DNA from 2 places in the Streptomyces sp. NPDC092370 genome. Region 2 is predicted to be linked to the other one. Evidence: predicted binding sites of a transcription regulator. Region 2 holds the regulator's gene; the other holds the start of a gene.

Region 1 (15,205 bases), on a different contig from region 2:
TGTAGGAGGTGACGTCGTCCCGCTCGTCGGCGAGGGAGTGCGCGAGGGTGAGCGCGTCCTGGGTCTGCTCCGCGAGCGTCACCAGTTCCTGGGAGTCGTGGAGTTGCCCGGAGGCGGCGAGGACGGACGGGGTGCCGGCACCGGCGATGGCCGCGGCGACCACGGCCACGGCGACGATCAGCCGGTTGCGTACGTGGGTGGGGCGGCCCTTGCCGGTGGGGGATGCCGGCTCAGCGCCCTGAACAGGGGCCGTCTGCTTGCCTGTGCGACGAGGCCGCGTCTTCTGCACCGGTGCTCGCATTCCTGACTCGTGAACCCTTGGGCCCGGATAACGCTCCGTCAACTGGCGCGTACTCCCGGTACACTTCCCGACCCTCCCAGCGCCGGTGGGCAGCGCATGCGCATCACCTGACCCGCCACTCGAAGGAGTGAACCTCGGAGGGGAGTTGAGGGGCAAGTTCCGCGGGCTTTCGCAGCGGCCGTGCGCGGCACGCCGGTTGGACGACGGGGACAGCCGGTGGCAGTATTCGCCACCACGCCTTCCCGGAACAAATCATTCCAGCCCAAACCTGGCGTCTGACCTGCGTGGCTGCGCCGGTCACGCGACCCTTGCCGACCTCTTGCGAACTTTGTGAAGGGCTCGTGCAGACTGGCCGGATGCGAACTGAACTCGCCTCGGAGCCGGGAGACGCCGACCGCCCCAACGAGGACTTCGCCGGCGTCGGGCTACCGGCTTCGGGGCAGGGCGGTTCGGTCGTCGTCCTGGACGGGGTCACGCCACCGAAGGCCGGGACGGGCTGTCTGCATTCCGTCCCCTGGTTCACCGCTCGCCTCGGTGGAGCACTGACCGAACTGACCGTTTCACTGCCGGATGTTCCCCTGGTCGACGCCTTGTCCCGTGCCATCGCGCGTACCTCCGGGGCACACGCCGCAACCTGTGACCTTTCTCACCCTCGGACGCCTCAGGCCACGGTGGTGGCGGCCCGCTGGGATCCGGACACGGTGGAGTATCTGGTCCTGTCGGACTCCGCCCTTCTCCTGGAGTCCCCGGACGGCCTGGTGACGCCCGTCCTCGACGACCGGCTGGCCCTGCTCCCCCGCTCGGCGCTGGCGACCGACGCGCTGGTTGACTCCACGCTCCGCAACAGGGAGGGCGGCTTCTTCACGGCGGCCGCGGACCCTTCGGTGGCCCGCCGAGCGGTGACCGGCACCCTGCCGCGCAACGAGGTGCGCGCCCTGGCCGTGCTGACGGACGGTGCCACCCGCTGGGTGGAGCGGTTCGAGGAGGGCGACTGGGCGGACTGCTTCCACGTCGTCCGCAAGGAGGGCCCGCAGGCACTTCTCGACCGCGTCCGGACACTGGAGCGGTCGGACGCCGCCGCGACGTTCCTGGGCAGGAGCAAGAGGCACGACGACGCGACCGTGGTGTTCGTCGAGTTCTAGGGGGTGTCCGGTCTACTTCTCCATGCCGCGGTTGAGCTGGTGCAGCAGCCGGGCCAGTTCCGTGACCTCGCGGGAGTCCCAGTCGGCCAGGCGGCCGGCGTAGCGGGCGCGGCGGGCCTCCCGGACCCGGCGGACCCGGTCGTGGCCCTCCTGGGTGAGGGCGACGAGCCAGGCGCGTCCGTCGGCGGGGTCGGGCTCGCGCGCGACCAGCCCGAGGTCCTCCAGGGCGCGCAGCTGGCGGGACATCGTCGCCTTGCCGACCCCGATGTAGGCGGCGAGCTCGGTGGCCCGCTGTTTTCCGCACTCGTCCAGCCGGACCAGCAGGCCGTACGCGGACGACTCCAGGTCGGGGTGGACCTCGCGGGCCATCTCGCCCTGGCTGGCCCGGGCGCGCCGCAGCAGCACGGTCAGCTCGCGCTCCAGCGCCAGGAAGGCGGGCTGATCCACACCGCTTGCGGCCACACCGGCGTCGCGGTGTCCGTCGTCGTTGCCGCCCTCGTGCACGTCAGCCCCTGCCTCGGTCGTCGCCCGGTCGTGAGAATGCCGGTACTGGGATTTTCCGCCACCTGCCGTGATCGGCGCAGTTCGGCAAGTATTCCGCAGGTCAGGGCACTCCTGCCCACAGGGCCATCACATCGTGAAGGCCCGGGCCTCCCGCGCGGGAGGCCCGGGCCTTCCTTCATCCGGCCACGTCCTCCCCCAGTGCCCGAAGCCTGGGAGATGCCCCCATCGCCGCGACCGGAACCTCCGGCGCCGCCGCGCTCGTCGCGGGCGCGAGCGCCAGTTCCAGGACCTGACGGACGTCGGTGACGGCGTGGACGTCGAGCGTGTCCAGCACCTCCGCCGGGACGTCGTCCAGGTCGGGCTCGTTGCGCTTGGGGATGATCACTGTGGTGACGCCGGCCCGGTGCGCCGCGAGCAGCTTCTGCTTCACACCGCCGATCGGCAGGACCCGCCCCGTCAGTGAGACCTCGCCGGTCATCGCCACGTCCGTGCGGACCAGACGTCCGGACAGCAGGGACGCGAGGGCCGTGGTCATCGTGATGCCGGCGCTCGGGCCGTCCTTGGGGACCGCGCCCGCCGGGAAGTGGATGTGCACGCCCCGGTCCTTCAGGTCGCCCACCGGCAGTTCGAGTTCGGCACCGTGGGAGCGCAGGAAGCTCAGCGCGATCTGCGCGGACTCCTTCATCACCTCTCCGAGCTGACCGGTCAGCGTCAGTCCGGCCGCGCCCGTCTCGGGGTCGGCCAGCGACGCCTCGACGTACAGCACGTCACCGCCCGCCCCGGTCACCGCGAGCCCGGTGGCCACGCCCGGCACGGACGTCCGCCGCTCGGCCGGGTCCTGGGCGGACTCGGGCACGTGGTGCGGCCGGCCGATCAGGTCGCGCAGGTCCTCGTCCCGGACGGTGAACGGCAGCTTGCGCTCGCCCAGTTCGTGCTGGGCGGCGATCTTGCGCAGCAGGCGCGCGACGGACCGCTCCAGGGTGCGCACGCCCGCTTCGCGGGTGTACTCGCCGGCCAGCTTGCGCAGGGCGCTCTCGTCGATGATCACCTCGTCCGTGCCGAGCCCGGCCCGCTCCAGCTGGCGCGGGAGCAGGTGGTCGCGGGCGATGACGACCTTCTCGTCCTCGGTGTAGCCGTCCAGGCGGACGATCTCCATCCGGTCGGCCAGGGCCTCCGGGATCGCCTCCAGGACGTTGGCCGTGGCAAGGAAGACGACGTCCGACAGGTCCAGCTCGACCTCCAGGTAGTGGTCCCGGAAGGTGTGGTTCTGCGCCGGGTCGAGCACTTCGAGCAGGGCGGCGGCCGGGTCGCCCCGGAAGTCCGAGCCGACCTTGTCGATCTCGTCGAGCAGCACGACCGGGTTCATGGACCCGGCCTCCTTGATGGCCCGCACGACACGGCCCGGCAGGGCACCGACATAGGTGCGCCGGTGGCCGCGGATCTCCGCCTCGTCGCGGACGCCGCCGAGGGCGACGCGGACGAACTTGCGGCCCATCGCGTGGGCGACGGACTCGCCGAGGCTGGTCTTGCCGACGCCGGGCGGCCCGACGAGCGCGAGCACGGCACCGCCGCGCCGCCCGCCGATGACGCCCAGCCCCCGGTCGTTGCGCCGCTTGCGCACCGCCAGGTACTCGGTGATGCGCTCCTTGACGTCCTCCAGGCCGGAGTGCTCGGCGTCCAGCACCTCCTTGGCGCCCCGGATGTCGTAGGCGTCCTCGGTGCGCTCGTTCCACGGCATCTCCAGGACCGTGTCGAGCCAGGTGCGGATCCAGGAGCCCTCGGGCGACTGGTCGGAGGACCGCTCCAGCTTGTCGACCTCCTTGAGAGCGGCCTCGCGGACCTTCTCGGGCAGGTCGGCGGCCTCGACGCGGGCGCGGTAGTCGTCGGACTCCTCGCCCTCCTGCTCGCCGTTCAGCTCGCGCAGCTCCTTGCGGACCGCTTCCAGCTGGCGCCGCAGCAGGAACTCGCGCTGCTGCTTGTCGACGCCCTCCTGGACGTCCTTGGCGATGGACTCGGCCACGTCCTGCTCGGCGAGGTGGTCGCGCAGCTGCTGGGTGGCGAGCTTGAGCCGGGCCACCGGGTCGGCGGTCTCCAGCAGCTCGACCTTCTGGTCGGTGGTCAGGAACGGCGAGTAGCCGGAGTTGTCGGCGAGCGCCGAGACGTCGTCGATGGCCTGGACCCGGTCGACGACCTGCCAGGCGCCGCGCTTGCGCAGCCAGGCGGTGGCGAGGGCCTTGTACTCCTTGACCAGTTCGGCGACCTGCCCGGGCAGCGGCTCCGGCACGGTCTCGTCGACGCTGGTGCCCTCCACCCAGAGGGCGGCGCCAGGACCGGTCGTCCCCGCACCGATGCGCACCCGGCCCCGGCCCCGGATCAGCGCACCGGGATCACCGTCGGCCAGCCGGCCGACCTGCTCGACGGTGCCGAGGACACCGGTGTTCGCGTACGTCCCGTCGATGCGTGGCACCAGGAGTACCCGGGGCTTTCCGGGCGTTGACCGGGCAGCGGCCTGTGCGGCCTCCACCGCGGCACGGACCTCGGAATCGCTCAGGTCCAGCGGGACCACCATCCCGGGCAGCACGACCTCTCCGTCGAGCGGCAGCACGGGCAGGGTGAGCGGTGTGGACGTCGAAGCCATGATCTCCCCTTCGGCAGTCAAGTTGAGCTATGCCGACTCAATGCTTGGGTGACCCCGGATGTTCCCAGCCCGCTGTTCGCTGTCAGCGATCACCCGTGACACCGGGAGCCGGAAGGCGCGTAAGGTCCCCCATGTAAGGGATGATCAGGTTTCTCGCTCATTACAGGGGGATGACGTGGACGGAACTGTGCAGGCCTGGGTGAACGGATGGGTCGTGTCGCGCGGTGCCGCCCCGCCCCTGGCCGAGCCGTGGGGCTGGACCATCGACATGGGGATGTACGGCCACGTCACGCGGCACGTGTTCGGCGCGACGGGCGAGAGCCTCGACGAGACGACCGTCCGCAAGGTGGCCGACGGGGTGACCGGCCAGGGTGTGTGGCTGAAGGCCTTCCGGGACCCCTCGGTGGTCTCCGGCTGGCTGGACGACAGCTGGTGGATCGACCCCGAGCCCGGCTGCCTGATGACGGTCCCCTTGAAGGCGGACGATGCTCCGGCCGTTCCCGAGGGCTTCCGGCTGCGCGAGTGGTCGCGCGGTGGAGTGACCCGTCTGATGGTGGCCGCGCCGGACGGGTCCCTGGCCGCCCGCGGACAGGTCACCCCGACGGGCGAGACCGCCGTGGTCGACCAGATCGAGACGGCCCCCGAGCACCGCCGCAAGGGTCTGGGCAGCCTCGTCGTGCGGACGTTGCAGAACGCCGCCGTCCGGCAGGGGGCGCGGACCGGAGTCCTGGCCGGCACCCCCGCGGGCCGAGGGCTCTACGAGGCGCTGGGCTGGGAGATGGTGGCCCCGCTGACCAGCGCCAAGCACGGGCCGCCGGCCCCCGCCCGGGCCTGAAGGACCTCGCGGTCAGACCCCGGCCGGGCCGAGGCGCGCCGCGTACCACCGCCGGACCACCGGCCAGGTCGCGATCCCGACGCCCAGGGCGATCACATGCCCCCAGTTCGTCATCGGGTCGGTGAAGGCGAGCAGGTCCTGGAGCAGCATCCAGCCGAAGCCGGCCAGCAGCGGCAGGCGCAGCCACAGCGGCAGAAGGCCCGCCAGGGCGCCGATGCCCGCGGCGACGCCGAAGCTGACGCCGTAGTCGAGGCGGTGCAGGGAGCTGTCGGGCAGATGCCCGGCCAGGACCGCGACGCCCACCGGAACCTCGGTCGCGAGGGTGGCCAGCACATGCCCGAGCAGGAAGACGGCGGCCGTCCGCACGGCCCCTACCCGCCGTTCCAGCGCGGTCAGCACCAGCACGAAGGCGATGGCGAACAGCGAGGTCACCCCGCCCGCGACCCACAGCGCGCTGCCGATCAGCACCAGCCCCGGCGTCCGCGCCAGGTGCGTCACATCCGTGCTGGAGCCCTGGAGCAGGGCGTGCACCAGGGCCGGGTCCGCGTACGCGGCGATCAGCGAGGTGAGGCAGAGGACGACCGCGTATCCGAAGGTGAACGGCGTTCCGGTGGGGGTGGGCAGCAACCGCCAGGGGCGCGGCGACCACCGCCGGGGCGCTGCCGCGGGAGTGGGTTCCCGTAGCGTCGCGCCCACCGTCTCGCGCGGACTCCGCTGCCGCGGCACCCCGTCCAGCAGCCCGGGCACGTCCGGGACGGGCGCGCCCCTCGGCGTCGGTGTGGCCCTCTCGTGGGGCGGCGCGGCGCGTTTCACGACGGGCGCTCCTTTCCCTCGTGTCCCAGCCTTCGCCCCGGACCGTCCGCTGTCTGTGACCCGCGCCACGCGAGGGCGGATTCACAGCAAACCGACAGCCTCGCCCCGCGCCCCCTCGCGGGCCACGGCGGAATTCGCGGCGCCGCACCCTCCTCCCCTGCCAGGATGTCCCCATGCCTACCCCTTACGACATACCCGACGTCCTGGACCGTCGCGAGGGCCCGCACGGTGAGGTGGTGCTGCGGCGGCACGACGACCGGCTGGAGATCATCTCCAACGGCTGTTTCCTGATGGACACCTCCGACGGCCGCTCGGAGCGGCGGCTGGTCGACGCGGCACTCGACGCCCTGGCCGGCCGGGACCGTCCCGACGTCCTGATCGGTGGACTCGGCGTCGGCTTCTCCCTCGCGCACGCCGCGGCGGACCCCCGCTGGGGCGGGATCACGGTGGTGGAACGCGAGCACGCGATCGTCGAGTGGCACCTCGACGGCCCGCTCTCCGCGATCTCCGCCCAAGCCCAGGCGGACCCCCGCACGACCATCGTCGAAGCCGATCTCGTCGCACACGTCAATGAGACATCCGACACGTACGACGCCCTGTGCCTCGACATCGACAACGGACCGGACTGGACCGTCACCCAGGGCAACGGACATCTCTACCGGGAGGCCGGACTGGCAAGCTGCGCAAGGGTGTTGAGACCCGGCGGGGTTCTCGCCGTCTGGTCCGCCCAGCCGTCTCCGGAATTCGAAGAAACCTTGCGGAATGCCGGGTTCCAGCAGGTGCGTACCGAAGAGATCCCGGTTGCCCGGGGCGTTCCGGACGTCGTGCACCTCGCCATCAGCCCTGGATAGCAAAGGTGTACTGACTCCCCGTACGCTGCTCCCCTGACGCCGATCATTCAAGCGTCAATCGCAACCATGCGCAGGCATAGCCAGTCAGAAGGAATCACCCCACTGATTCCGGGAAAGCACACCCCAGGGGCGGGCGATGGAGCAGACACAGACCTCCCACAACGGTTCGGCGACGGCTACTCCGGGCGCACAGCGCCGGGTCCTGGTGGTCGAGGACGACGCGACGATCGTGGACGCCATCGCGACCCGCCTGCGGGCCGAGGGGTTCCTCGTGCAAACGGCGGGTGACGGTCCGGCCGCGGTCGACACGGCCGAGGCGTGGCAGCCCGACCTGCTGATCCTCGACATCATGCTGCCCGGCTTCGACGGCCTGGAGGTCTGCCGGCGTGTGCAGGCCGCCCGCCCGGTGCCGGTGATGATGCTCACCGCGCGCGACGACGAGACCGACATGCTGGTCGGGCTCGGCGTCGGCGCCGACGACTACATGACCAAGCCGTTCTCGATGCGGGAGCTGGCGGCGCGCGTGCACGTCCTGCTGCGCCGGGTGGAGCGGGCCGCCATCGCGGCGGCCACCCCCCGATCCGGCATCCTGCGCCTGGGCGAGCTGGAGATCGACCACGCCCAGCGCCGGGTCCGGGTGCGCAGCGAGGACGTCCACCTCACGCCCACCGAGTTCGACCTGCTGGTGTGCCTGGCGAACACCCCGCGCGCGGTGCTCTCCCGTGAGCAGCTGCTCGCCGAGGTCTGGGACTGGGCGGACGCCTCCGGCACCCGCACGGTCGACAGCCACATCAAGGCGCTGCGCCGGAAGATCGGCGCCGAGCGGATCCGCACGGTGCACGGCGTGGGTTACGCCCTGGAGACGCCGACGCCATGAGCGGCGGGCCGACCGGACGGAGAAACCCCGGGGAGCCGGATCCCTGGGGCGGGGTGAGCCCGTTCTCGATCAAGACCAAGCTGGGCGCACTGGTCGTCATCTCGGTGCTGATCACCACCGGTCTGTCGGTGATCGCGGTGCACACGAAGACGGAGCTGCGCTTCATCACGGTCTTCTCGATGATCGCCACACTTCTCATCACGCAGTTCGTGGCCCATTCGCTCACCGCACCACTGGACGAGATGACGGCGGTGGCCCGCTCCATCTCGCAGGGCGACTACACCCGCAGGACGCGGGAGAACCGCCGTGACGAACTGGGCGACCTGGCCGTGACGATCAACGCCATGGCCGACGAGCTGGAGGCCCAGGACAGCCAGCGCAAGGAACTCGTGGCGAACGTCTCGCACGAGCTGCGCACACCCATCGCGGGCCTGCGCGCGGTGCTGGAGAACATCGTCGACGGCGTCACGCAGGCCGACCCGGAGACGATGCGCACGGCACTGAAACAGACCGAGCGGCTCGGGCGGCTGGTGGAGACACTGCTGGACCTGTCCCGCCTGGACAACGGCGTCGTACCGCTGAAACAGCGGCGGTTCGAGGTCTGGCCGTATCTGTCCGGCGTGCTGAAGGAGGCCAACATGGTGGCCTCGGTGCGCGCGGGCATCGCCACCGGCTCGGGCAGTCACACCCGTACCGACGTCCATCTGCACCTCGACGTCCACCCGCCGGAGTTGACCGCGCACGCGGACCCGGAGCGCATCCACCAGGTCGTCGCCAATCTCATCGACAACGCGGTCAAGCACAGCCCGCCGCACGGCCGGGTGACGGTCAAGGCGCGACGCGGCGCCCTTCCGGAGTCGCTGGAGCTGGAGGTCCTGGACGAAGGACCCGGCATTCCGAAGTCCGAGTGGCACCGCGTCTTCGAACGGTTCAACCGCGGCAGCGCCAAGCGGCCGCAGGGGCCGGGCAGTGACGGCGGCACGGGTCTCGGCCTGGCGATCGCCCGCTGGGCGGTGGACCTGCACGGGGGCCGGATCGGAGTGGCCGAATCCGAGCGCGGTTGCCGGATTCTTGTCACCCTTCCGGGACTGCCATCTCTGCCAAGTTGACGTAAAGTTCGAAGCGGAGCCACAAGATCCACGGACGTCCGCGCTGGCGGACACGTGTGATCAGGCACAGGCCCGCGCCATCGGCGCCAGGGGCCCTGCCCCTCTCTTCCCTCCTGACGCGGAACCACGCTTGTTTCCCGCCATTTCAAGGCCCGAAACACGGTTCCAGATGTGACTTGCACGACGTTGAACGGGCCCGGCCTGACCTTCCCCGTCCGGGGGGCGTAGCCTTGATTCCCGCTGTCCATCATCTTGTGAAGCGGAAGAGGGCGGTTGCCGCCGTGTCGCCACAGTCCCCCAGTAACTCGAGCATCTCGACCGACACCGACCAAGCGGGGAAGAACCCTGCCGCGTCGTTCGGTGCCAACGAGTGGCTCGTCGACGAGATCTATCAGCAGTACCTCCAGGACCCGAATTCGGTAGACCGAGCCTGGTGGGACTTCTTCGCTGACTACAAGCCAGGGGCGGCCGCCGCCTCGGCTCCGGCGGGTACCGCGGCCGCGGGGGCCGCGGGGACCACCACCGCTCAGCCGGCCGCTCCGGCCCAGGCCCCCGCCCCGGCGGCCGAGAAGCCCGCCGCCGCGCCGGCTCCCGCCCCGGCTCCGGCTCCGGCCCCGGTGAAGCCCGCCGCGCAGGCCCAGGCCCCAGCCCCGGCCCAGGCCCAGGCCCAGGCCCCAGCTCCGGCGCAGGCCGCCCCGGCCGCCAAGCCCGCCGCCAAGCCCGCCGCCGCGAAGAAGGCCGAGCCCGCCGCGGAGGCCGCCTCGGGCCCCGAGCAGGTCGTGCTGCGCGGCCCCGCCGCCGCGGTCGCGAAGAACATGAACGCCTCCCTGGAGGTGCCCACGGCCACGTCCGTGCGCGCGGTCCCGGTGAAGCTGCTCTTCGACAACCGCATCGTCATCAACAACCACCTGAAGCGGGCCCGGGGCGGGAAGATCTCCTTCACGCACCTGATCGGCTACGCCATGGTGCAGGCCATCAAGGCCATGCCGTCGATGAACTACTCCTTCATGGAGAAGGACGGCAAGCCGACCCTGGTCAAGCCGGAGCACATCAACTTCGGTCTCGCCATCGACCTGGTCAAGCCCAACGGCGACCGTCAGCTCGTGGTCGCGGGCATCAAGAAGGCCGAGACGCTGAACTTCTTCGAGTTCTGGCAGGCCTACGAGGACATCGTCCGCCGCGCCCGCGACGGCAAGCTCGGCATGGACGACTTCACCGGCGTGACGGTCTCCCTGACCAACCCCGGCGGCCTCGGCACCGTCCACTCCGTGCCGCGTCTGATGCCCGGCCAGTCGGTGATCATGGGCGTCGGCTCCATGGACTACCCGGCGGAGTTCCAGGGCACCTCCCAGGACACCCTGAACAAGCTCGGCATCTCGAAGGTCATGACGCTCACGTCGACCTACGACCACCGGGTCATCCAGGGCGCCGCCTCCGGCGAGTTCCTGCGGATCGTCGCGAACCTCCTCCTCGGTGAGAACGGCTTCTACGACGACGTCTTCGAGGCGCTGCGCATCCCCTACGAGCCGGTCCGCTGGCTCAAGGACATCGACGCGTCCCACGACGACGACGTCACCAAGGCCGCCCGCGTCTTCGAGCTGATCCACTCCTACCGGGTCCGCGGCCACGTCATGGCCGACACCGACCCGCTGGAGTACCAGCAGCGCAAGCACCCCGACCTGGACATCACCGAGCACGGGCTCACCCTGTGGGACCTGGAGCGCGAGTTCGCCGTCGGCGGCTTCTCCGGCAAGTCGATGATGAAGCTGCGCGACATCCTCGGCGTCCTGCGTGACTCGTACTGCCGCACCACCGGCATCGAGTTCATGCACATCCAGGACCCGAAGCAGCGCAAGTGGATCCAGGACCGCGTGGAGCGCCCGCACTCCAAGCCGGAGCGCGAGGAGCAGCTGCGCATCCTGCGCCGGCTGAACGCGGCCGAGGCCTTCGAGACCTTCCTGCAGACGAAGTACGTCGGCCAGAAGCGCTTCTCCCTGGAGGGCGGCGAGTCCGTCATCCCGCTGCTGGACGCCGTGCTGGACTCGGCCGCCGAGTCCCGCCTGGACGAGGTCGTCATCGGCATGGCCCACCGCGGCCGGCTGAACGTCCTCGCCAACATCGTCGGCAAGTCGTACGCGCAGATCTTCCGCGAGTTCGAGGGCAACCTCGACCCGAAGTCGATGCACGGCTCCGGCGACGTGAAGTACCACCTGGGCGCCGAGGGCACCTTCACCGGCCTCGACGGCGAGCAGATCAAGGTCTCCCTGGTCGCGAACCCCTCGCACCTGGAGGCGGTGGACCCGGTCCTGGAGGGCGTCTCGCGCGCCAAGCAGGACATCATCAACAAGGGCGGCACGGACTTCACGGTGCTGCCGGTCGCGATCCACGGCGACGCCGCCTTCGCGGGCCAGGGCGTGGTGGCCGAGACCCTGAACATGTCGCAGCTGCGCGGCTACCGCACCGGCGGCACGGTCCACATCGTCATCAACAACCAGGTCGGCTTCACGGCGGCCCCCGAGTCCTCGCGTTCCTCCATGTACGCGACGGACGTGGCCCGCATGATCGAGGCCCCGATCTTCCACGTGAACGGCGACGACCCGGAGGCCGTGGTCCGCGTCGCGCGGCTCGCCTTCGAGTTCCGCCAGGCGTTCAACAAGGACGTGGTGATCGACCTCATCTGCTACCGCCGCCGCGGTCACAACGAGTCGGACAACCCGGCCTTCACCCAGCCGCTGATGTACGACCTGATCGACAAGAAGCGCTCGGTGCGCAAGCTCTACACCGAGTCCCTCATCGGTCGCGGCGACATCACCCTGGAAGAGGCCGAGCAGGCGCTGCAGGACTACCAGGGCCAGCTGGAGAAGGTCTTCACGGAGGTCCGTGAGGCCACGTCCCAGCCGGCGACGGTCGAGTCCTCGGACCCGCAGGCCGAGTTCCCGGTCGCCGTGAACACCGCGGTGACCACGGAGGTCGTCAAGCGGATCGCCGAGTCCCAGGTCAACATCCCCGACCACATCACCGTCCACCCGCGTCTGCTGCCGCAGCTGCAGCGCCGGGCGGCGATGGTCGAGGACGGCACCATCGACTGGGGCATGGGCGAGACCCTCGCGATCGGCTCCCTCCTGCTGGAGGGCGTCCCGGTCCGCCTGGCGGGCCAGGACTCGCAGCGCGGTACGTTCGGCCAGCGCCACGCGGTCATCATCGACCGCAGCACCGGCGAGGAGTACACGCCGCTTCAGTACCTCTCCGAGGACCAGGCGCGGCTCAACGTCTACAACTCCCTCCTCTCCGAGTACGCGGCGATGGGCTTCGAGTACGGCTACTCGCTGGCCCGTCCCGAGGCGCTCGTGATGTGGGAGGCGCAGTTCGGCGACTTCGTCAACGGCGCGCAGACGGTCGTGGACGAGTTCATCTCGTCGGCCGAGCAGAAGTGGGCCCAGACGTCCGGCGTCGTCCTGCTCCTGCCGCACGGCTACGAGGGCCAGGGCCCGGACCACTCCTCGGCCCGCCCGGAGCGCTTCCTCCAGATGTGCGCCCAGAACAACATGACGGTCGCCATGCCGACGTCTCCGTCGAACTACTTCCACCTCCTGCGGTGGCAGGTGCACAACCCGCACCACAAGCCGCTGGTGGTCTTCACGCCGAAGTCGATGCTGCGCCTGAAGGCGGCGGCGGCCAAGGCGGAGGAGTTCACGACGGGCCAGTTCCAGCCGGTCATCGGTGACGCGTCGGTCGACCCGGCCGCGGTGAAGAAGGTCGTCTTCTGCGCCGGCAAGGTCTACTACGACCTGGAGGCCGAGCGTCAGAAGCGCGGTGTGACGGACACGGCGATCATCCGCATCGAGCGCCTGTACCCGCTGGCGGGTGCCGAGCTCCAGGCGGAGATCAAGAAGTACCCGAACGCCGAGAAGTACCTGTGGGCCCAGGAGGAGCCGGCGAACCAGGGCGCCTGGCCGTTCATCGCGCTCAACCTGATCGACCACCTGGACCTGGCGGTCGGCGCGGACGTCCCGCACGGCGAGCGGCTGCGGCGCATCTCGCGCCCGCACGGCTCGTCCCCGGCGGTGGGTTCCGCGAAGCGGCACCAGGCCGAGCAGGAGCAGCTGGTGCGCGAGGTGTTCGAGGCGTAATCGTCCTCGCACGTGCCGCGTGACCGGGCCGCATCCCCGCTTCGGGGATGCGGCCCGGCCGTTTGCGCACACCTATCCTTGGGGGCATGTACTTCACGGACCGTGGCATCGAGGAACTGGAGAAGCGGCGCGGCGAGGAGGAAGTCACCTTCGAGTGGCTCGCCGAGCAACTGCGGACGTTCGTCGATCTCAATCCCGACTTCGAGGTTCCGGTGGAGCGGCTGGCGACGTGGCTGGCGCGGCTGGACGACGAGGACGACGAGTAGGACACGCGCCGCCGTCGAGGCGTCAGGCGTCAGGCGTCAGGCGTCAGGCGTCAGGGTGTCAGTCGGGCGGATGCGTGAGGGTGTACGCCAGGCCCAGTGCGCCGTGCGCGAGGAGCAGCGCTCCCGCCGTGACCCAGCCGCCGCTGCGCCGTCTCAGGCCCCGGGCGATGAGCGGGATGCCCGCCGCCACCTGGGCGATGGCCAGGGCGCGGGCCCTCGGACCGCCCGTCCAGGGCATCCAGGGGCCGAGGCGGCTGTGGTCGACGGTGTCGCGTGCCCCGACCGCCTCACGCCATCCCGGCCACTCGACGGGCACGGAGTCCGGCCGGCGAGCCGCGGCCTCCCGGAGCCGGTCGGCGGGTTCGCCGGGGGCGAGTCCGGCGGGCAGGGAGACCCCCACGCGCGCGAGCACCGCGAGCAGGCCGCGCAGGCGGGCGCCGGCGTCGGCCGCGGAGTCGGGTTCGGTCAGCTGCCCGAGGGCCTGGACGTCCAGGACGGGGTCGAGGCCCAGGCGTGCCGCGAAGGTGCGCATCGCCTCGTCCTCCCCCGCCGGGACGCCGCTCGCGAGCCATACGAAGCCGACCGGGCGGCGGAAGCCGGACGCGAACGTGAATCCCGCGTGCTCGGAGTCCCACCACAGGGCGAGGACGGGCCAGGGCGCGCCGACGGCGAGGGCCGTGGCCCAGCCGGTGACCACCCGGTCGACGGGATCGGCGCCGTCCCGCCAGGGACGGCCCTCGGGGACGAGAGCACTCCATTCGTCGCCCGCGCGGGTGAGCTGCATCGGTTCGCGCAGCAGATGTGCGACGGAGGCGACGGAGGCGGGCGACGCCCGGCACAACAGCAGCGCCCCGGGGGCGGGACCGGTGCGGTCAGCTTCCGTCGACATGCTCACACGCTAGGGCGATTTGCCACACCTTGAAGACTTTTGCGCACTCGGCTGTCGCCAGAACGGGTGCCTTGACTTTCCAGGACCGCGATATATCGTGATTATGAGGGGACGCGATATGGCGCGTCGATTCGTGGGAGGTCTGCACCATGTCCGAGTGGTCCGTCACGGAACCGAGGAAGCTCACCTTCGACGAGCCCGTGAGCGATCTGCACGTACGTCTCGTCAACGGAACGGTGAACGTGGTGGGCACCGACGAAGGTTCCGCCCGCCTGGAGATCTCCGAGATCGAGGGGCCGCCCCTGAGGGTGAGCCGCCAGGACGGCACCCTCACGGTGGCCTACGAGGACCTGCCGTGGAAGGGCTTCCTCAAGTGGCTGGACCGCAAGGGCTGGCGCCGCAGCGCGGTGGTCTCCCTGGCCGTCCCGGCCGGCACCCGGGTGGAGGTCGGGGTGGTGGGCGCGGGTGCCGTGATCTCCGGGATCCAGGGCCCGTCGGTGGTGAAGGGCGTCACCGGCGACACGACCCTGGTCGGCCTCTCCGGCCCGGTCCGCGCCGAAACGGTCTCCGGGAACCTGGAGGCCCAGGACGTGACCGGCGACCTGCGGTTCACATCGGTCTCCGGCGACCTCACGGTGGTCGAGGGCTCCGGCCCCTCCGTGCGGGCGGAGTCGGTCAGCGGCTCGATGATCGTCGACCTCGATCCGAACGGCCCGACGGACGTCCGGCTGACCAGCGTCTCGGGCGAGATCGCGATCCGGCTGCCGTACCCGGCGGACGCGGACGTCGAGGCGAACACGGCGAGCGGCTCCGTCTCCAACGCCTTCGACGGACTGCGGGTGCACGGCCA
Region 2 (15,205 bases):
CGGTGTTCTGGGTGTACGACGTGGCGCCCTGGGTGGTCAGGCCGGACGCCGAGCCGTACAGCACGGTGACGGCACCGGCGGAGCCGTTCTCGCCCGCGGTACCGATCGCGAGGTCGGCGAACCCGTCACCGTTGACGTCACCGAGGGAGACGCCGCTGCCGAACCGGTCGCCCCTCTCGGCGGCACCGGGCACACCGGCGGTGTCCTGGGTGAGGACGAGCGGGGCGCGGCTGCTGTCGCGGCCGTCGGGTCCGCCGTAGACGACGGTGACCTTGCCGCCGAGGGCGCCCTCGGGATCGGCGGACGCCTCCCGGTCGTTTCCCACGGCGATGTCGTCGTGGCCGTCGCCGTCGATGTCGCCCACGGCGGAGACGAACCCGGCGGGAAGCTTCTGCAGCCAGTCGACGTAGTTGCCGATCCGCAGGTCGGCGAGGGAGGTGGCGGCGGCGCCGTTGTGCGCGGCGCGGCCGTGCAGGACCACACGGGGGTGGCCGTCGCCGGTGACGTCGCCGGAGGAGAGGTGGGTGACGCCGCTGGAGGACGACCACCAGTCGTTGCCCGAGCCCGAACCGCCGTTGGACCCACCGGTCCTGGTGATTGGGCCGTCCACGAGGGAGAGGGTGATCGGGCCGGTGGAGCCGACGGCGACGTCGATGTCCCCGTCGCCGTCGAAGTCGCCGGCGGCCAGTGCCCGGCCGTACCGGTCGTAGTCGGTGCTGAAGAAGCTGAACAGGGAACGGGCGCCGGACAGACCGGACGCCGAGCCCCAGACGATGGTGACCGTGCCGTCGTTGCTGTCGCCGCCGTCCTCGCCGGGCGTGCCGATCAGCAGGTCGGCGTAGCCGTCGGTGTTCAGGTCCGCGGAGGTGAGCGCGGAGCCGAAGGCGTCGTCGGCCTCGGCCGTGCCCGGCATGCCGACGGTGTTCTGCGTCAGGAGCGTGCGCGTGGAGCTCTTCGGGCCGCTCGTGCTGCCGTAGACGACGGCCACGGCACCCGCCTTCGCCTGCCCCGACACCGTGGCGCCCGGCGCGCCGATGGCGAGGTCGGTGCGGCCGTCGCCGTTGAAGTCGTAGGGGGCGGCGGCCGTCGCGGCGTGCGCGGTGGGAACGGAGAGGGTGAGGGCGAGCGGGGTCAGGGCCGCGGCGAGGACGGCGGTGGTGATGCGGGTGCGCCGGGGCGTACGTGCCCCACGGCGGAGCCGTCGGGTCGTCACTGGGCCACCGCCGAGCCGAGGTTGACGCTGCCCTTGAGGGAGACGGCGGTGGTGGTGATGCCCTGTGCGCCGCTCGTGGTCAGGCCGGAGGCGGAGCCGCGCAGGGTCCACAGGCCGCCCGTGGAGTTCTCGCCGGAGACGCCGACGACCAGGTCCGCCTTGCCGTCCTTGGTCACATCGTGCAGGCCGACCGAGGAACCGAAACGGTCCGCGGACTCGGCGGATCCGGGCACTCCGGCGGTGTCCTGGGTGTACGACTTCGCGCCGGTGGTCTTCAGGCCGGAGGCGGAGCCGAACAGCACGGTCACCGAGCCCGCGTCCGTCGCCGAGCCGATGTCCTCGCCCGGGGCGGAGACCACGACGTCGGCGTACCCGTCGCCGTTGATGTCGCCGGTGCTCACCGCGCCGCCGAAGCCGTCCTCGGCCTCGCCCGCGCCGGGCACGCCCTCGGTGTCCTGGTGGACGACGGTCGGCTGCTGCGCCGGGTCGGGGCCGTTCGGGCCGCCGTACCAGACGGTGATCTGGCCGCCCTTGTGGCCGCCGGGCTTGAGGTCGTACGGGTCCGCGTAGTCGCCGAGGACGAGGTCGCCGTAGCCGTCGCGGTTGATGTCGCTGATGGAACCGGGGTAGCCGTCGGCGTTCGGCAGTTCGGCCATCTTGTACGTCGTGCCGGTCCAGCGGAAGTAGTTGATCTCGCCGCCGGTGTCGCCGTCCACGTTGAACGGGTACACGCGTTCGGCTGCGCCGTCGCCGGTGAGGTCGCCCGCGAACACCTCGAACGTGGTGCCGACCTCGCCGACGCGGAGGTGGTTCAGCGGACCGCCGGTGCGGGTGAAGGGGCCGTGGTAGATGCGGGTGTGGCTCTGCCCGGTGAGCGTGACGTCGGTGTCGCCGTCCCCGTCGAAGTCGCCGGTCGCGATGCCCCGGGAGAAGTTGCCGTACTCGGAGAGCGTCGACGGCTGTGGCAGGCCCTTGCCGCTGGTCAGGCCCGACTTGCTGCCCCACAGGATGGTGCCGGAGCCGACGCCGTCCCGGTCGCCGATGCTCTCGTTGCCGGCGCCCACGACGAGGTCGGAGTAGCCGTCTTGGTCCAGGTCGCCGCCGGCCAGGGCGGAGCCGAACAGGTCGCCGGACTCGGCGGTGCCGGGCACACCCGCGGAGTTCTGGGTGATGACGGCCCTGCGGGCGGCCGACACACCGGACGCCGAGCCGTACAGCACGACGACGGCGCCTGCGCAGGAGGCGGAACCGACATCGGCGCACGCGGCGCCGGCGGCGATGTCCCGGTACCCGTCACCGTTGAAGTCGGTCCGCGGGGCGTGCGTGCCGTCCGCGGCCGTCGCCGGGCCGGCCGGGGCCGAGAGCAACGTGCCGGTCAGCGCGGCCGCCGCGGCGGCCGCCAGGGCGAGCCGCAGGCGGGGGCGCCGGGACGGGTGGGCGGACATGGGCCGGCGCCCCGAGGGACGCTCGTGCTGCTGCATGCGGGGTCTCCTGCTGCATGCGGGGAATGTCTGGCGGACATCCACAGTCGATGAAGGGCCGGACTGTCCGTGTCCGCCGGGAGTCGTCCGGGCCTTCACGGGTGTTCGGCGATCAAGAGACCCCTGGAGTGACGTAAGGGTTGTACGTGAGTTCGGTGAGTGTGCGGGGCGCGGTGACGGTCCGGCACGGTCGGGCGGCACGACGGGTGTGCGGACTGGTCACTCGACGGGCGCCGGGCGGTACCGCACGTCGACCGCGGCCCTGTGGTCCTCCCCACCGAACAGCTCCAGCCGTACGGGCGCACCGCAACGGGTTGTCGAACAGCCGGATCCCGTCGCCGAGCAGCGCGGGAGCGATGTGCAGGTCGGTCTCGTCGATCAGCCCGCGCTCCAGGAGCTGTCGGCCGTGGGGGTGCGAGCGGCCTTTCGGCTGGAGTGGACTGGACTGGACTGGACTGGTCGGGCTCGGCGCGGTGCGTGAGTGGCTGCCGCCCGCCGACGACGAGAACGAGTCCTGCGTCGTCATGCAGGACATCGAGGGCGACGCATGACCCGACCGAGTGTGGTGAGGACGGCGCAGGCCGGGTGGTCCGGTGAGGGCCACGCCTTTCCGGCGGAGATCGCCGACGGGCGGCGGGCCCCTACCGCGACCGTTCGTCACCGCGCTCGTCCGACGAGACGGAGTCGTTCCGGGCGGTGACGTCGGAGGCCGTGAGGGTGGCGCTGACGTCCCTGGGCTGCCGCGCGCCGGCGCAGTCCTCGACGCGCTCGAAACGAGCCTTCCGGGCTCGACGTACTGTCGCAGGTCGTCCCGGACGCGCCGGCGTCGCGGTCGCACCGTTCAGCCGATGCCGGAAGCCGGCCGGTCCGCGATGACCCGCGTCCTCGGCGAGCCGTCGGCTGTTCCTGCGTCACACCGGAGCCGGCAGAGCGTGCAGGCAGTCCCGCGCGAGGTCTCCGCGGCGGCGGAGTCGCGCGGTATCGGCATCAGTTCACGGTCACGTAGATCTTCCGCACGGTTTCGATGGTCTTCCAGACACCGACATAGCCGGGCTTCATCACAAAGCTGTCGCCTGCCTTGTAGATCACCGGCTCGCCGCCTTCCGGCGTGAGTTCGACGACGCCGGAGAGGATGTGGCAGAACTCGAAGGTGTCGCCCTTGATCGAGCGGGTCTCGCCGGGCGTCGCTTCCCAGATGCCGGTTTTGATCGTCTCCCCGCAGGCGACGTCCTGAGGCCAGGTCTTGTAGGCCGGGTTGCCCGAGATCAGGCGGTCCGGCAGCGGCCCGGACTCGCTCGGAGCGAAGGAGGGGTCGGTGTCGATGGTCTTCAGAAGCGACATGGTCTCGCCTTTCCTGGGTGCTTGAGCAGCCGGTGCGCCCGGCATGTCAGGCCAGGGCCTGGCCCCGGCCTGCCATGGCCTCGGGCCGCCACGGGGCGGCCGGGCGAAGGCGCGGCGACAGCGGGGTCATGTTCGCCTCCTGGGCCTGCGTCGTCCGTCTGCGGCGGTCTCCGCGGTCTCCGCGGTCCCCTGAGCATCTCCATGGCTCCGTACGGCGCCAATACGTGATCCGTCCAGCCGGGGCGCCGTACCCGGACGTAGTGTCAACCGCACCGGCCCCCGGGGCCGCCGGGGACGTAGAGGGGGGAAGGCGTGCCACGCGCGTAGCGGCCCTGCGGGGAACCACGGGAACAGCGGGGACTTGCCACGGGTGGGCGGCGCCGGAACGCCGACGCCCCCTGCCCGGTGACTCAGGGCAGGGGGCGTCCGGACGACCGGCGGGGTGCGTCTACTTCACCGGCTCCGGCTCCGGTGCGTTCTCCGAGTCCGCCGTGCCGGCCGGCGGCTCGCCGTCGTCGCTGTCGTCGTCGGCTTCCGCCTGGACCGGTGTCTTGACCGAGTCCAGCAGCAGCTGGGCGACGTCCACGACCTGGATGGACTCCTTCGCCTTGCCGTCGTTCTTCTTGCCGTTAACGGAGTCGGTGAGCATGACCAGGCAGAACGGGCAGGCCGTCGACACGATGTCGGGGTTGACCGACAGCGCCTCGTCGACGCGCTCGTTGTTGATGCGCTTGCCGATGCGCTCTTCCATCCACATCCGGGCGCCACCCGCGCCGCAGCAGAAGCCCCGCTCCTTGTGGCGGTGCATCTCCTCGTTGCGGATGCCGGGGACGCTGGCGATGATCTCGCGCGGCGGCGTGTAGATCTTGTTGTGACGGCCCAGGTAGCACGGGTCGTGGTAGGTGATGATGCCCTCGACCGGGGTGACCGGGATGAGCTTGCCCTCGTCGACGAGGTGCTGCAGCAGCTGCGTGTGGTGGATGACCTCGTAGTCGCCGCCGAGCTGGGGGTACTCGTTGCCCAGCGTGTTGAGGCAGTGCGGGCAGGTGGCGACGATCTTCTTCGACGACTTCGGCTTCGCCGACTCGGGCGTCACCTTGCCCTCGTCGTCCATCTCCTCGCCGAACGCCATGTTCAGCGCCATGACGTTCTCCATGCCGAGCTCCTGGAACAAGGGCTCGTTGCCCAGGCGCCGGGCGGAGTCACCGGTGCACTTCTCGTCGCCGCCCATGATGGCGAACTTGACGCCCGCGATGTGGAGGAGTTCCGCGAAGGCCTTCGTGGTCTTCTTGGCGCGGTCCTCCAGGGCGCCGGCGCAGCCGACCCAGTACAGGTACTCGACCTCGGACAGGTCCTCGATGTCCTTGCCGACGACCGGGACCTCGAAGTCGACCTCCTTGAGCCACTCCAGGCGCTGCTTCTTCGCCAGGCCCCAGGGGTTGCCCTTCTTCTCCAGGTTCTTGAGCATCGTGCCCGCCTCGGACGGGAACGAGGACTCGATCATCACCTGGTAGCGGCGCATGTCGACGATGTGGTCGACGTGCTCGATGTCCACGGGGCACTGCTCGACACAGGCGCCGCAGGTGGTGCAGGACCACAGGACGTCCGGGTCGATGACGCCGTTCTCCTCGGCGGTGCCGATCAGCGGGCGCTCGGCCTCCGCCAGCGCGGACGCCGGGACGTCCTTGAGCGCCTCGGGCGACGCCTTCTCCTCGCCCTCCATCGTCTTGCCGCCGCCGGCCAGCAGGTACGGCGCCTTGGCGTGCGCGTGGTCCCGCAGGGACATGATCAGCAGCTTGGGGGAGAGGGGCTTGCCCGTGTTCCAGGCGGGGCACTGCGACTGGCAGCGGCCGCACTCGGTGCAGGTGGAGAAGTCAAGCAGGCCCTTCCAGGAGAACTGCTCGACCTGGGAGACGCCGAAGACGTCGTCGTCGCCCGGGTCGGTGAAGTCGATCGGCTTGCCGCCCGACGTCATGGGCTGCAACGCCCCGAGAGCCGTCCCGCCCGACGCCTCGCGCTTGAACCAGATGTTCGGGAAGGCGAGGAAGCGGTGCCAGGCGACACCCATGTTGGTGTTGAGCGACACCACGATCATCCAGATGAACGAGGTACCGATCTTGATCATCGCGACCAGGTAGACCAGGTTCTGCAGCGCCGTGACCGACAGGCCCTTGAAGGCGAGGACCAGGGGGTACGAGGCGAAGTACGAGGCCTCGTAGTGGTCGACGTGGTGGAGCGCGCCCTCCAGGCCCCGCAGCACGTAGATGGCCAGACCGATGGTGAGGATGACGTACTCGACGAAGTACGCCTGGCCGGCCTTGGAACCGGCGAAGCGGGACTTGCGGCCCGGGCGGCTGGGCAGGTTCAGCAGGCGGATCACGATGAGCACCGCGATGCCCAGGATCGTCATCACGCCGATGAACTCGATGTACAGCTCGAACGGCAGGAACGTACCGATGACCGGCAGCACCCAGTCGGCCTGGAACAGCTGGCCGAAGGCCTGGGCGAGGGTCGGCGGGAGCGTCAGGAAGCCGACGGCGACGAACCAGTGGGCGACACCGACGATGCCCCACCGGTTCATGCGCGTGTGGCCGAGGAACTCCTTCACCAGGGTCACGCTGCGCTGGTAGGGGTTGTCGGTCCGGGTACCGGCCGGGACCGGCTGGCCCAGCTTGAAGTACCGGACGAACTGGCCGATCGCGCGTGCGAGCAGCGCGACGCCGACCACGGTCAGAACCAGCGACACGATGATCGCGGCGAGTTGCATGGGGGCTCCTCGGGCCTGCGAGGGGTTTCGTCGGGGTGGCCTGTCGTTCTTCAGGCTTCCCCGAAATTACTAAGCGGTAACTTATGCAGTCCGTCTGAGACTACCCTCATCCTCCGCCGCACTGTAGCCGGGTGGGCAGTGATCTGAATCGCTGAGGGTTGCCTCAGAAACGGGCCGGTTTCGGCGTGGATTCCGTCGCGCGTGGCGGCGGGACCCGGCCGTGATCCCCTCACGTCATTCATGCCGAATTGTCGTGATCCGCCTACTTTATATGCGTGCTCTGCGGGACGACCGCCGCCGCCACAGCTCTCCTCCTCGCGGCTCTCCTCCTCGCAGCCCCTCCTCCTCGCGGTCCTCCCCCTCGCCGCCCTGCTCGCGGCCGTCCTGCGGGGCCCGCCCTGCGGCTGTGGCTGATCGAGCGCGGCGGCAGCGTGACGTGCCGTTGTCCGGGGCGTGGCCGTCGTGCTCGTCACGGGGCTGGTCGTGGGGCGGGGGGATGTGGCGGGGTGGAGGGCGGGCCACCCGCCGATGAGGCGCGGGGGGTGCTCGTCGCCTCGGGTGCGGTCCCCCTGCTCGGGCTGTATGGCGCTGCGCGTGTACGCCCGGGCCGGGTGCGGGGCCGGAGGGTGCGTGCGCGGGTACGCCCGGGCCGGGTGCGGGGCCGGAGGGTGCGTGCGCGTGTACGCCTGGGCCGGGTTCGGGGCCGGAGGGTGCGTGCGCGGGTACGCCGGGGCCGGGTTCGGGGCCGGGAGGGGGGGGTGCTGTTGGCGCCGACCGCGGTGGCCGCTGCCGATGGCGTCCTCGTGGCGGGGACGCGGTGGTCGGCCGGCCGGCCGGGCGGTGTTCCGCGGTGGGCCCGATCATCTCGGGCGCCGGCTGCGGCGGCTCGGGCTGACCGTGCCGGAGGCGGTTCTGCTGCGGGGGGGGGGGGGGGCGGGGCGTCACGTCCATACACCGCAGAGGCGCGTGTCAGGCACCGCGTCCGCCGGTGCCCGTCGGGGTACTCGCGCATATCGGCCGGATCGGGTCCGGCGCCCTGTGGTGGGTGGTGGGAGGGGTGCTCCTCAGGGTGTTTCGCCCGCGCGTGTCCCTGTGTGCGGACCTCGACGCAGCGTATCCCCGCAGGTCAGAGCGTCATTGCGTGTAAGGAACGGATAAGAGTTGAGTCTGCTCGACTCAGCTCTGTTGACCGGTCGGGGGCCGTCGTGCACACTTGAGTCCGTTCCACTCAAGTCAGCTGGAGGAATCACAATGGCACGTGCGGTCGGCATCGACCTGGGCACGACTAACTCCGTCGTCAGCGTTCTGGAGGGCGGCGAGCCCACCGTCATCACCAACGCCGAGGGCGCCAGGACCACGCCGTCCGTCGTCGCCTTCGCCAAGAACGGTGAGGTGCTCGTCGGAGAGGTGGCCAAGCGTCAGGCGGTCACCAACGTGGACCGGACCATTCGGTCGGTCAAGCGGCACATGGGCACCGACTGGAAGATCGAGCTCGACGGGAAGCCCTTCAACCCGCAGCAGATCAGCGCCTTCGTGCTCCAGAAGCTCAAGCGCGACGCCGAGGCCTACCTGGGCGAGAAGGTGACCGACGCGGTCATCACCGTCCCGGCGTACTTCAACGACTCCGAGCGTCAGGCCACCAAGGAGGCCGGTGAGATCGCCGGTCTGAACGTCCTGCGCATCGTCAACGAGCCGACCGCGGCCGCGCTCGCGTACGGCCTCGACAAGGACGACCAGACCATCCTGGTCTTCGACCTCGGTGGCGGTACGTTCGACGTCTCGCTGCTGGAGATCGGCGACGGCGTCGTCGAGGTGAAGGCCACCAACGGTGACAACCACCTCGGTGGTGACGACTGGGACCAGCGCGTCGTCGACTACCTCGTCCAGCAGTTCCAGTCCGGCCACGGCGTGGACCTGGGCAAGGACAAGATGGCCCTGCAGCGTCTGCGCGAGGCCGCCGAGAAGGCGAAGATCGAGCTGTCCTCGTCCACCGAGACCTCGATCAACCTGCCCTACATCACCGCCTCCGCCGAGGGCCCCCTGCACCTCGACGAGAAGCTCACCCGCGCCCAGTTCCAGCAGCTGACCGCGGACCTGCTGGAGCGCTGCAAGACGCCGTTCCACAACGTCATCAAGGACGCCGGCATCTCCATCAGCGAGATCGACCACGTCGTCCTGGTCGGCGGCTCGACCCGTATGCCCGCCGTCGCCGAGCTCGTCAGGGAGCTGACCGGCGGCAAGGACGCCAACAAGGGCGTCAACCCGGACGAGGTCGTCGCCATCGGCGCCGCCCTCCAGGCCGGTGTCCTCAAGGGCGAGGTCAAGGACGTTCTGCTCCTCGACGTCACCCCGCTGTCCCTCGGCATCGAGACCAAGGGCGGCATCATGACCAAGCTCATCGAGCGCAACACCACGATCCCGACCAAGCGGTCCGAGATCTTCACCACGGCCGAGGACAACCAGCCGTCCGTGCAGATCCAGGTCTACCAGGGCGAGCGCGAGATCGCGGCGTACAACAAGAAGCTCGGGATGTTCGAGCTGACCGGTCTGCCGCCGGCGCCCCGCGGCGTCCCGCAGATCGAGGTGTCCTTCGACATCGACGCCAACGGCATCATGCACGTGACCGCCAAGGACCTGGGCACGGGCAAGGAGCAGAAGATGACCGTCACCGGCGGCTCCTCGCTGCCGAAGGACGAGGTCGACCGCATGCGCCAGGAGGCCGAGCAGTACGCGGAGGAGGACCACAAGCGCCGCGAGGCCGCCGAGTCCCGCAACCAGGGCGAGCAGCTCGTCTACCAGACCGAGAAGTTCCTCAAGGACAACGAGGACAAGGTCCCGGGCGACATCAAGACCGAGGTCGAGGAAGCCGTCGCCGAGCTGAAGGAGAAGCTCAAGGGCGAGGACTCCACCGAGATCCGCACGGCCACGGAGAAGGTCGCGGCCGTCTCCCAGAAGCTCGGCCAGGCCATGTACGCGGACGCGGGCGCGGCCCAGGCCGCCGGTGGCCCCGCCGGTGACGCCGGTGCGGCCGGTGGCGCCAAGTCCGCCGACGACGACGTCGTCGACGCCGAGATCGTCGACGACGAGCGGAAGGACGGTGCCGCGTGACGGAGGAGACCCCGGGCTTCGACGAGCAGCAGTCGCAGCAGCCCGACGTCCCTTCCGGCGCCACCTCCGACGACGCCGAGCCGAAGGCCGACTCCCCCTCCCCGGAGGAGGGGGCGGCCCCGGCCGGGGACACGGGCCAGGACGTGGCTCTGGTGGCCCAGCTGGACCAGGCCCGCACCGCGCTCAACGAGCGCACGGCGGACCTCCAGCGCCTCCAGGCCGAGTTCCAGAACTACCGCCGCCGGGTCGAGCGTGACCGGATCGCGGTCAAGGAGATCGCCATCGCGAACCTCCTGACCGAGCTCCTGCCCGTGCTCGACGACATCGGCCGCGCGCGTGAACACGGCGAACTGGTCGGCGGCTTCAAGTCCGTCGCCGAGTCGCTGGAGAGCACCGCGGCGAAGATGGGCCTGCAGCAGTTCGGCAAGGAGGGCGAGCCCTTCGACCCGACGATCCACGAAGCCCTGATGCACAGCTACGCACCGGACGTCACCGAGACGACGTGCGTCGCGATCCTGCAGCCCGGGTACCGGATCGGCGAGCGCACCATCCGCCCCGCGCGGGTGGCGGTGGCCGAGCCGCAGCCGGGGGCGCAGACGGTCAAGGCGGACGAGTCCGCCGACGCCGACGACAAGGAGAACGGTGGCCCGGACGAGGGCTGACGTCACAGACGAAGGGAAGGAGGGGCGTCGAGGATGAGCACCAAGGACTTCATCGAGAAGGACTACTACAAGGTCCTCGGCGTCCCCAAGGACGCCACCGAGGCCGAGATCAAGAAGGCGTACCGGAAGCTCGCCCGCGAGTTCCACCCGGACGCCAACAAGGGCAACGTCAAGGCGGAGGAGCGCTTCAAGGAGATCTCCGAGGCCAACGACATCCTCGGCGACCCCAAGAAGCGCAAGGAGTACGACGACGCGCGCGCCCTCTTCGGCAACGGCGGTTTCCGCCCGGGGCCGGGCGGCGCGGGCGGCTCCTTCAACTTCGACCTGGGCGACCTCTTCGGAGGCGGCGCCCAAGGCGGCGGTCAGGGAGCCGGCGGCTTCGGCGGCGGACTCGGTGACGTCTTCGGGGGCCTGTTCAACCGCGGCGGTGCGGGCGGACCGGGGACGCGCGCGCACGCCCGGCGCGGCCAGGACATCGAGTCCGAGGTCACGCTCAGTTTCACCGAGGCGATCGAGGGTGCGACCGTCCCGCTGCGGATGTCCTCGCAGTCCCCCTGCAAGGCCTGTTCGGGCACCGGCGACAAGAACGGCACACCCCGCGTGTGCCCGACCTGTGTGGGCACCGGGCAGGTCGCCCGGGGCAGCGGCGGCGGCTTCTCCCTCACCGACCCCTGCCCGGACTGCAAAGGCCGCGGCCTGATCGCGGAGAACGCCTGCGAGGTCTGCAAGGGCAGCGGCCGGGCCAAGTCCTCGCGGACCATGCAGGTGCGCATCCCCGCGGGCGTCAGCGACGGCCAGCGGATCCGGCTGCGCGGCAAGGGGGCGCCGGGCGAGCGCGGCGGCCCGGCGGGCGACCTGTACGTGGTCGTGCACGTCGACTCCCACCCGGTGTTCGGCCGCAAGGAGGACAACCTCACGGTCACCGTCCCCGTGACCTTCGTCGAGGCGGCCCTCGGCGGCGAGGTGCGGGTACCCACCCTGGGCGGCCCGCCCGTCACCCTGAAGCTGCCTCCGGGCACGCCCAACGGGCGCACCATGCGTGCCCGGGGCAAGGGCGCGGTCCGCAAGGACGGCACCCGCGGGGACCTCCTGGTCACCGTCGAGGTGAGTGTTCCGAAGGACCTGACGGGGAAAGCTCGTGACGCACTCGAGGCGTATCGCGAGGTGACCGCGGATGAGGATCCGCGGGCGGATCTGTTCCAGGCCGCGAAGGGAGCATGAGTCAGATGGACGGTCGTCGGCGCAACCCGTATGAACTGACCGAGGAAACCCCGGTCTACGTCATCTCGGTGGCGGCCCAGCTGTCCGGCCTGCACCCCCAGACCCTGCGCCAGTACGACCGGCTGGGTTTGGTGTCCCCCGACCGCACCGCGGGCCGGGGCCGCCGCTACTCGGCGCGCGACATCGAACTGCTGCGCACGGTCCAGCAGTTGTCGCAGGACGAGGGCATCAACCTGGCCGGAATCAAGCGCATCATCGAACTGGAGAACCAAGTCGCCGCGCTCCAGGCCCGGGTCGCCGAGCTGGAGGACGCGCTCGACGGCGCGGCGGCGGCGATGCGCCAGCGCGAGGCGGCGGTGCACGCGTCGTACCGCCGCGATCTGGTGCCGTACCAGGAGATGCAACAGACCAGCGCGCTGGTGGTGTGGCGGCCGAAACGGCAGCAGCAGTCCGACTGACGCGCAGGCGACGCGAAAGGGCCGGGAGTTGACTCCCGGCCCTTTTCGTATGCCTTGGGCCGGTTTCACCCGCTCTTCGGTGGGTGACCTGCACGTGCGCGGCGCTTGGAGGTGCTTCCGCAGAGTCTTCACAACTGCTGCGGAGCGTGGTGTTGTCATCTCGTTAAGTGGTTCCGCTTGACGCTGGGGGTCGCGTCCGCGTTGGCTTTTCAGTCACATGGGCGGAAAGCTGTGCCCACGTCCGAATCACACGCGAAGTGAGCTCCCGCATGCGTCGTATCGCCATATCCGTGGCAGCCGCCACGATGTCCGTCACGCTCGCCGGCTGCGGCGTGCTCAACGCGACCGGGAGCAGTGACGACGCGAGCCCGGCGAAGGGCAACGACATCACCGTCGGACTGCTGCTGCCGGAGAAGGCGAACACGCGGTACGAGAACTTCGACTACCCGATCATCAAGACGAAGGTCGAGTCGCTCACCAACGACAAGGGCCGCGTCGCGTACGCCAACGCGGAGGCGAGCGCGGACAAGCAGGCGGACCAGCTGCAGCAGATGATCGACGACCGGGTCGACGTGATCCTGCTGGACGCCGTCGACTCGAAGGCCATCGCGAGCGGCGTGAAGAAGGCGAAGGAGGCCGGCATTCCGGTCATCGCCTACGACCGGCTGGCCGAGGGCCCGATCGACGCCTACATCTCCTTCGACAACGAGCTGGTCGGCGAGGTCCAGGGCCGCACCCTGCTGGAGGCCATCGGCGAGAAGGCGAGCCTCTCCGACAAGATCGTCATGATGAACGGCTCGCCCACGGACCCGAACGCCAAGCAGTTCAAGGCCGGGGCCATGTCCGAGCTGAACGGCAACGTGACGATCGCCGAGTCCTTCGACACCAAGGACTGGAAGCCGGAGAACGCCGAGGCCAACATGGCCCTGGCGATCGAGAAGATCGGCAAGGGCAACATCGCCGCGGTGTACTCCGCCAACGACGGCATGGCCGGCGGCATCATCAAGGCACTTCAGGCAGCGGGCGTGACCGAACTGCCGCCGATCACCGGGCAGGACGCGGAGCTGCCGGCCGTGCAGCGGATCATCAGCGGCGAGCAGTACATGAGCGTGTACAAGTCGTACCCGCAGGAGGCGGAGAACGCCGCGGAGATGGCCGTCGCCAAGGTCCAGGGCCGCGACATCCAGTTCGCCTCCCTGGCCCGCGACAAGGTCGACAGCCCCACGCACAAGGGCATCCCGGCGCAGCTCGTGCCCGTGGTCGCGCTCACCAAGGAGAACATCAAGGACACGGTGATCGCGGACGACATCTACAAGCTGGCGGACATCTGCACGGCCGAGTACAAGGCGGCGTGCCGGGCCATCGGCCTGAAGTAGCCACCGGCGGGGGCTGACGCGGGACTGTCCTGGCGCCCGCGCAACTCGCCTCTCGACCGGCGTCTGACGGGTGCCCGCCCGCGTTCGCGGCACTGGAGCCGGTACCGGGACCGACACAGGGACCGGCACCGAGACTGGAGCCGGGACCGGGACCGGGACCGGGACTGGAGCCGGGACCGGGACCGGCACCGACACCGGGACCAAGACGGACACTGGAGTCGGCACCGGAACCGGCAACGGCACCGGCAACGGGACCGGCACCGGAACCGGCGGGACCGGCACTGGCACCGGCACCGGCACCGCACCGGCACCGGCACCGGCACCGCACCGGCACCGGTGTCCGGGTAGGTGACCGTCTCGCCGCGGACGGCCTGGCCGCCGCCCGGTTCGTCTCCCGCTGTGAGAAGCGCTCCGTCCGGCGGGGGTTGCCCACCGACGGGGATGATGTCCAGGCGTGGAAGCTGCTGAACGACCGCCGCTTCGACACGTGGCGGCGGGCGGGCGGCGCGTTGACCGACGTGCGGACGGGAGTGAGTGTGACCGGCCGAACCGGTGCCGGGCAGCCCGCCCCGCAGCCCTACGTCGCCCAGGTGGTGAGGGAGGCGACCACCTCCGGCCCGGCCCCGGCCGGGGAACCGGAGCAGCTCCTGTACCAGGAGAACTTCGTCCTGGTGCACGCGGTCGACGAGCGGTCCGCCAGAGAGCGGGTCGAGCGGTGGGCGCGCGCGGCGGAGACCGGCTCCCTGAACGACCGGCAGGAGACGGGCACCTGGCGACTGAAGACGATCGTCGACGTGAAGGAAGCCGAGGACGCCGGCCTCGGCGGTGACGCCGGCCTGTACACGCGTCACTTCCGCGACGGGGCGGCGTACGAGCGAGTGGAGCCACTGCTCGCCCGCGAGGACGACGGCGCCTAGCCGCGGCCGGCCGCCGGGGCGGGGCATGGGACCGGCCACCGTCTCCCGTGCTCGGCCCGGGCGCGTTGCGCGTCCCGTCGTGAACCGGAGCCCGGCGCGCGGCCGCGTACCGGGCCTGCGACACGCCACGACGGTCGCCGCCCCGACGCCGTGGAACGCGACAAAGCCGTCGCGGTCCCGCCACGGACCCGGTCGATACGCGGGGCCGGGACCCGTCGCCCCGTGCCCGGGGAGCCCACGGAGCGGTGGCCGCACCGGCCGGAGCGACCGTCCGGCCCGACGGGCGCTAAGACGTACGCCCACCTTCTCGGCGGTTCCTGCGACGCCACGTCGGCCCCAGCACAGACCGGCCGGTCGCACGACCTGCACGCACGTCACCCCGGCGTGCGGTCACCGGCCACGCGGCACCCCGCGCATACCGGTTCCAAGTGGGCCGAAAGGCGGCTCGGTTGTGGTCGAGCCGTGTTGCGGAGCACGGCCGGTCCGCGCATAGTTGCGCTGCGGAAAGACGGCGAAACCGGGGGTGGGATGGGCGATGGCCGGGCACGGGGCGGATGAGCATCCCCATGGTGCCGACCGACTGTGCGAGACCGGGGACCGCGTGTACTCCCGGGCCGTACGGCGCGGCCGGGTGCCGCGCCGGGACGCGGAACCGGTGCCC

What was found. Region 2 encodes HspR, which represses chaperone genes until heat shock. Its sites were predicted from a motif close to TTGAGNNNNNNNNNCTCAA; they were not measured.
Region 1: the regulator HspR is predicted to act here: its motif matches at 4,608-4,626, upstream of lon (endopeptidase La).

What each region holds. Positions count from the first base shown of each region.
Region 1 is NZ_JBIVQO010000004.1:147,565-162,769, forward strand. Features, by position in the region: gene ACIQHQ_RS14695 (nitrate- and nitrite sensing domain-containing protein) at 1-289, opposite strand, end outside; gene ACIQHQ_RS14700 (protein phosphatase 2C domain-containing protein) at 658-1,443, shown strand; gene ACIQHQ_RS14705 (MarR family winged helix-turn-helix transcriptional regulator) at 1,456-1,947, opposite strand; gene lon (endopeptidase La) at 2,123-4,585, opposite strand; gene ACIQHQ_RS14715 (GNAT family N-acetyltransferase) at 4,761-5,420, shown strand; gene ACIQHQ_RS14720 (rhomboid-like protein) at 5,433-6,233, opposite strand; gene ACIQHQ_RS14725 (spermidine synthase) at 6,407-7,084, shown strand; gene ACIQHQ_RS14730 (response regulator transcription factor) at 7,221-7,961, shown strand; gene ACIQHQ_RS14735 (sensor histidine kinase) at 7,958-9,070, shown strand; gene ACIQHQ_RS14740 (multifunctional oxoglutarate decarboxylase/oxoglutarate dehydrogenase thiamine pyrophosphate-binding subunit/dihydrolipoyllysine-residue succinyltransferase subunit) at 9,352-13,200, shown strand; gene ACIQHQ_RS14745 (DUF6104 family protein) at 13,287-13,466, shown strand; gene ACIQHQ_RS14750 (hypothetical protein) at 13,525-14,355, opposite strand; gene ACIQHQ_RS14755 (DUF4097 family beta strand repeat-containing protein) at 14,505-15,205, shown strand, end outside.
Region 2 is NZ_JBIVQO010000019.1:14,855-30,059, forward strand. Features, by position in the region: gene ACIQHQ_RS35685 (hypothetical protein) at 1-1,213, opposite strand, end outside; gene ACIQHQ_RS35690 (FG-GAP repeat protein) at 1,210-2,658, opposite strand; gene ACIQHQ_RS35695 (hypothetical protein) at 3,051-3,245, shown strand; gene ACIQHQ_RS35700 (cupin domain-containing protein) at 3,682-4,035, opposite strand; gene ACIQHQ_RS35705 ((Fe-S)-binding protein) at 4,484-6,802, opposite strand; gene dnaK (molecular chaperone DnaK) at 8,054-9,910, shown strand; gene grpE (nucleotide exchange factor GrpE) at 9,907-10,572, shown strand; gene dnaJ (molecular chaperone DnaJ) at 10,606-11,793, shown strand; gene ACIQHQ_RS35725 (heat shock protein transcriptional repressor HspR) at 11,799-12,251, shown strand; gene ACIQHQ_RS35730 (sugar ABC transporter substrate-binding protein) at 12,521-13,627, shown strand; gene ACIQHQ_RS35735 (DUF4288 domain-containing protein) at 14,164-14,544, shown strand; gene ACIQHQ_RS35740 (LuxR C-terminal-related transcriptional regulator) at 15,080-15,205, shown strand, end outside.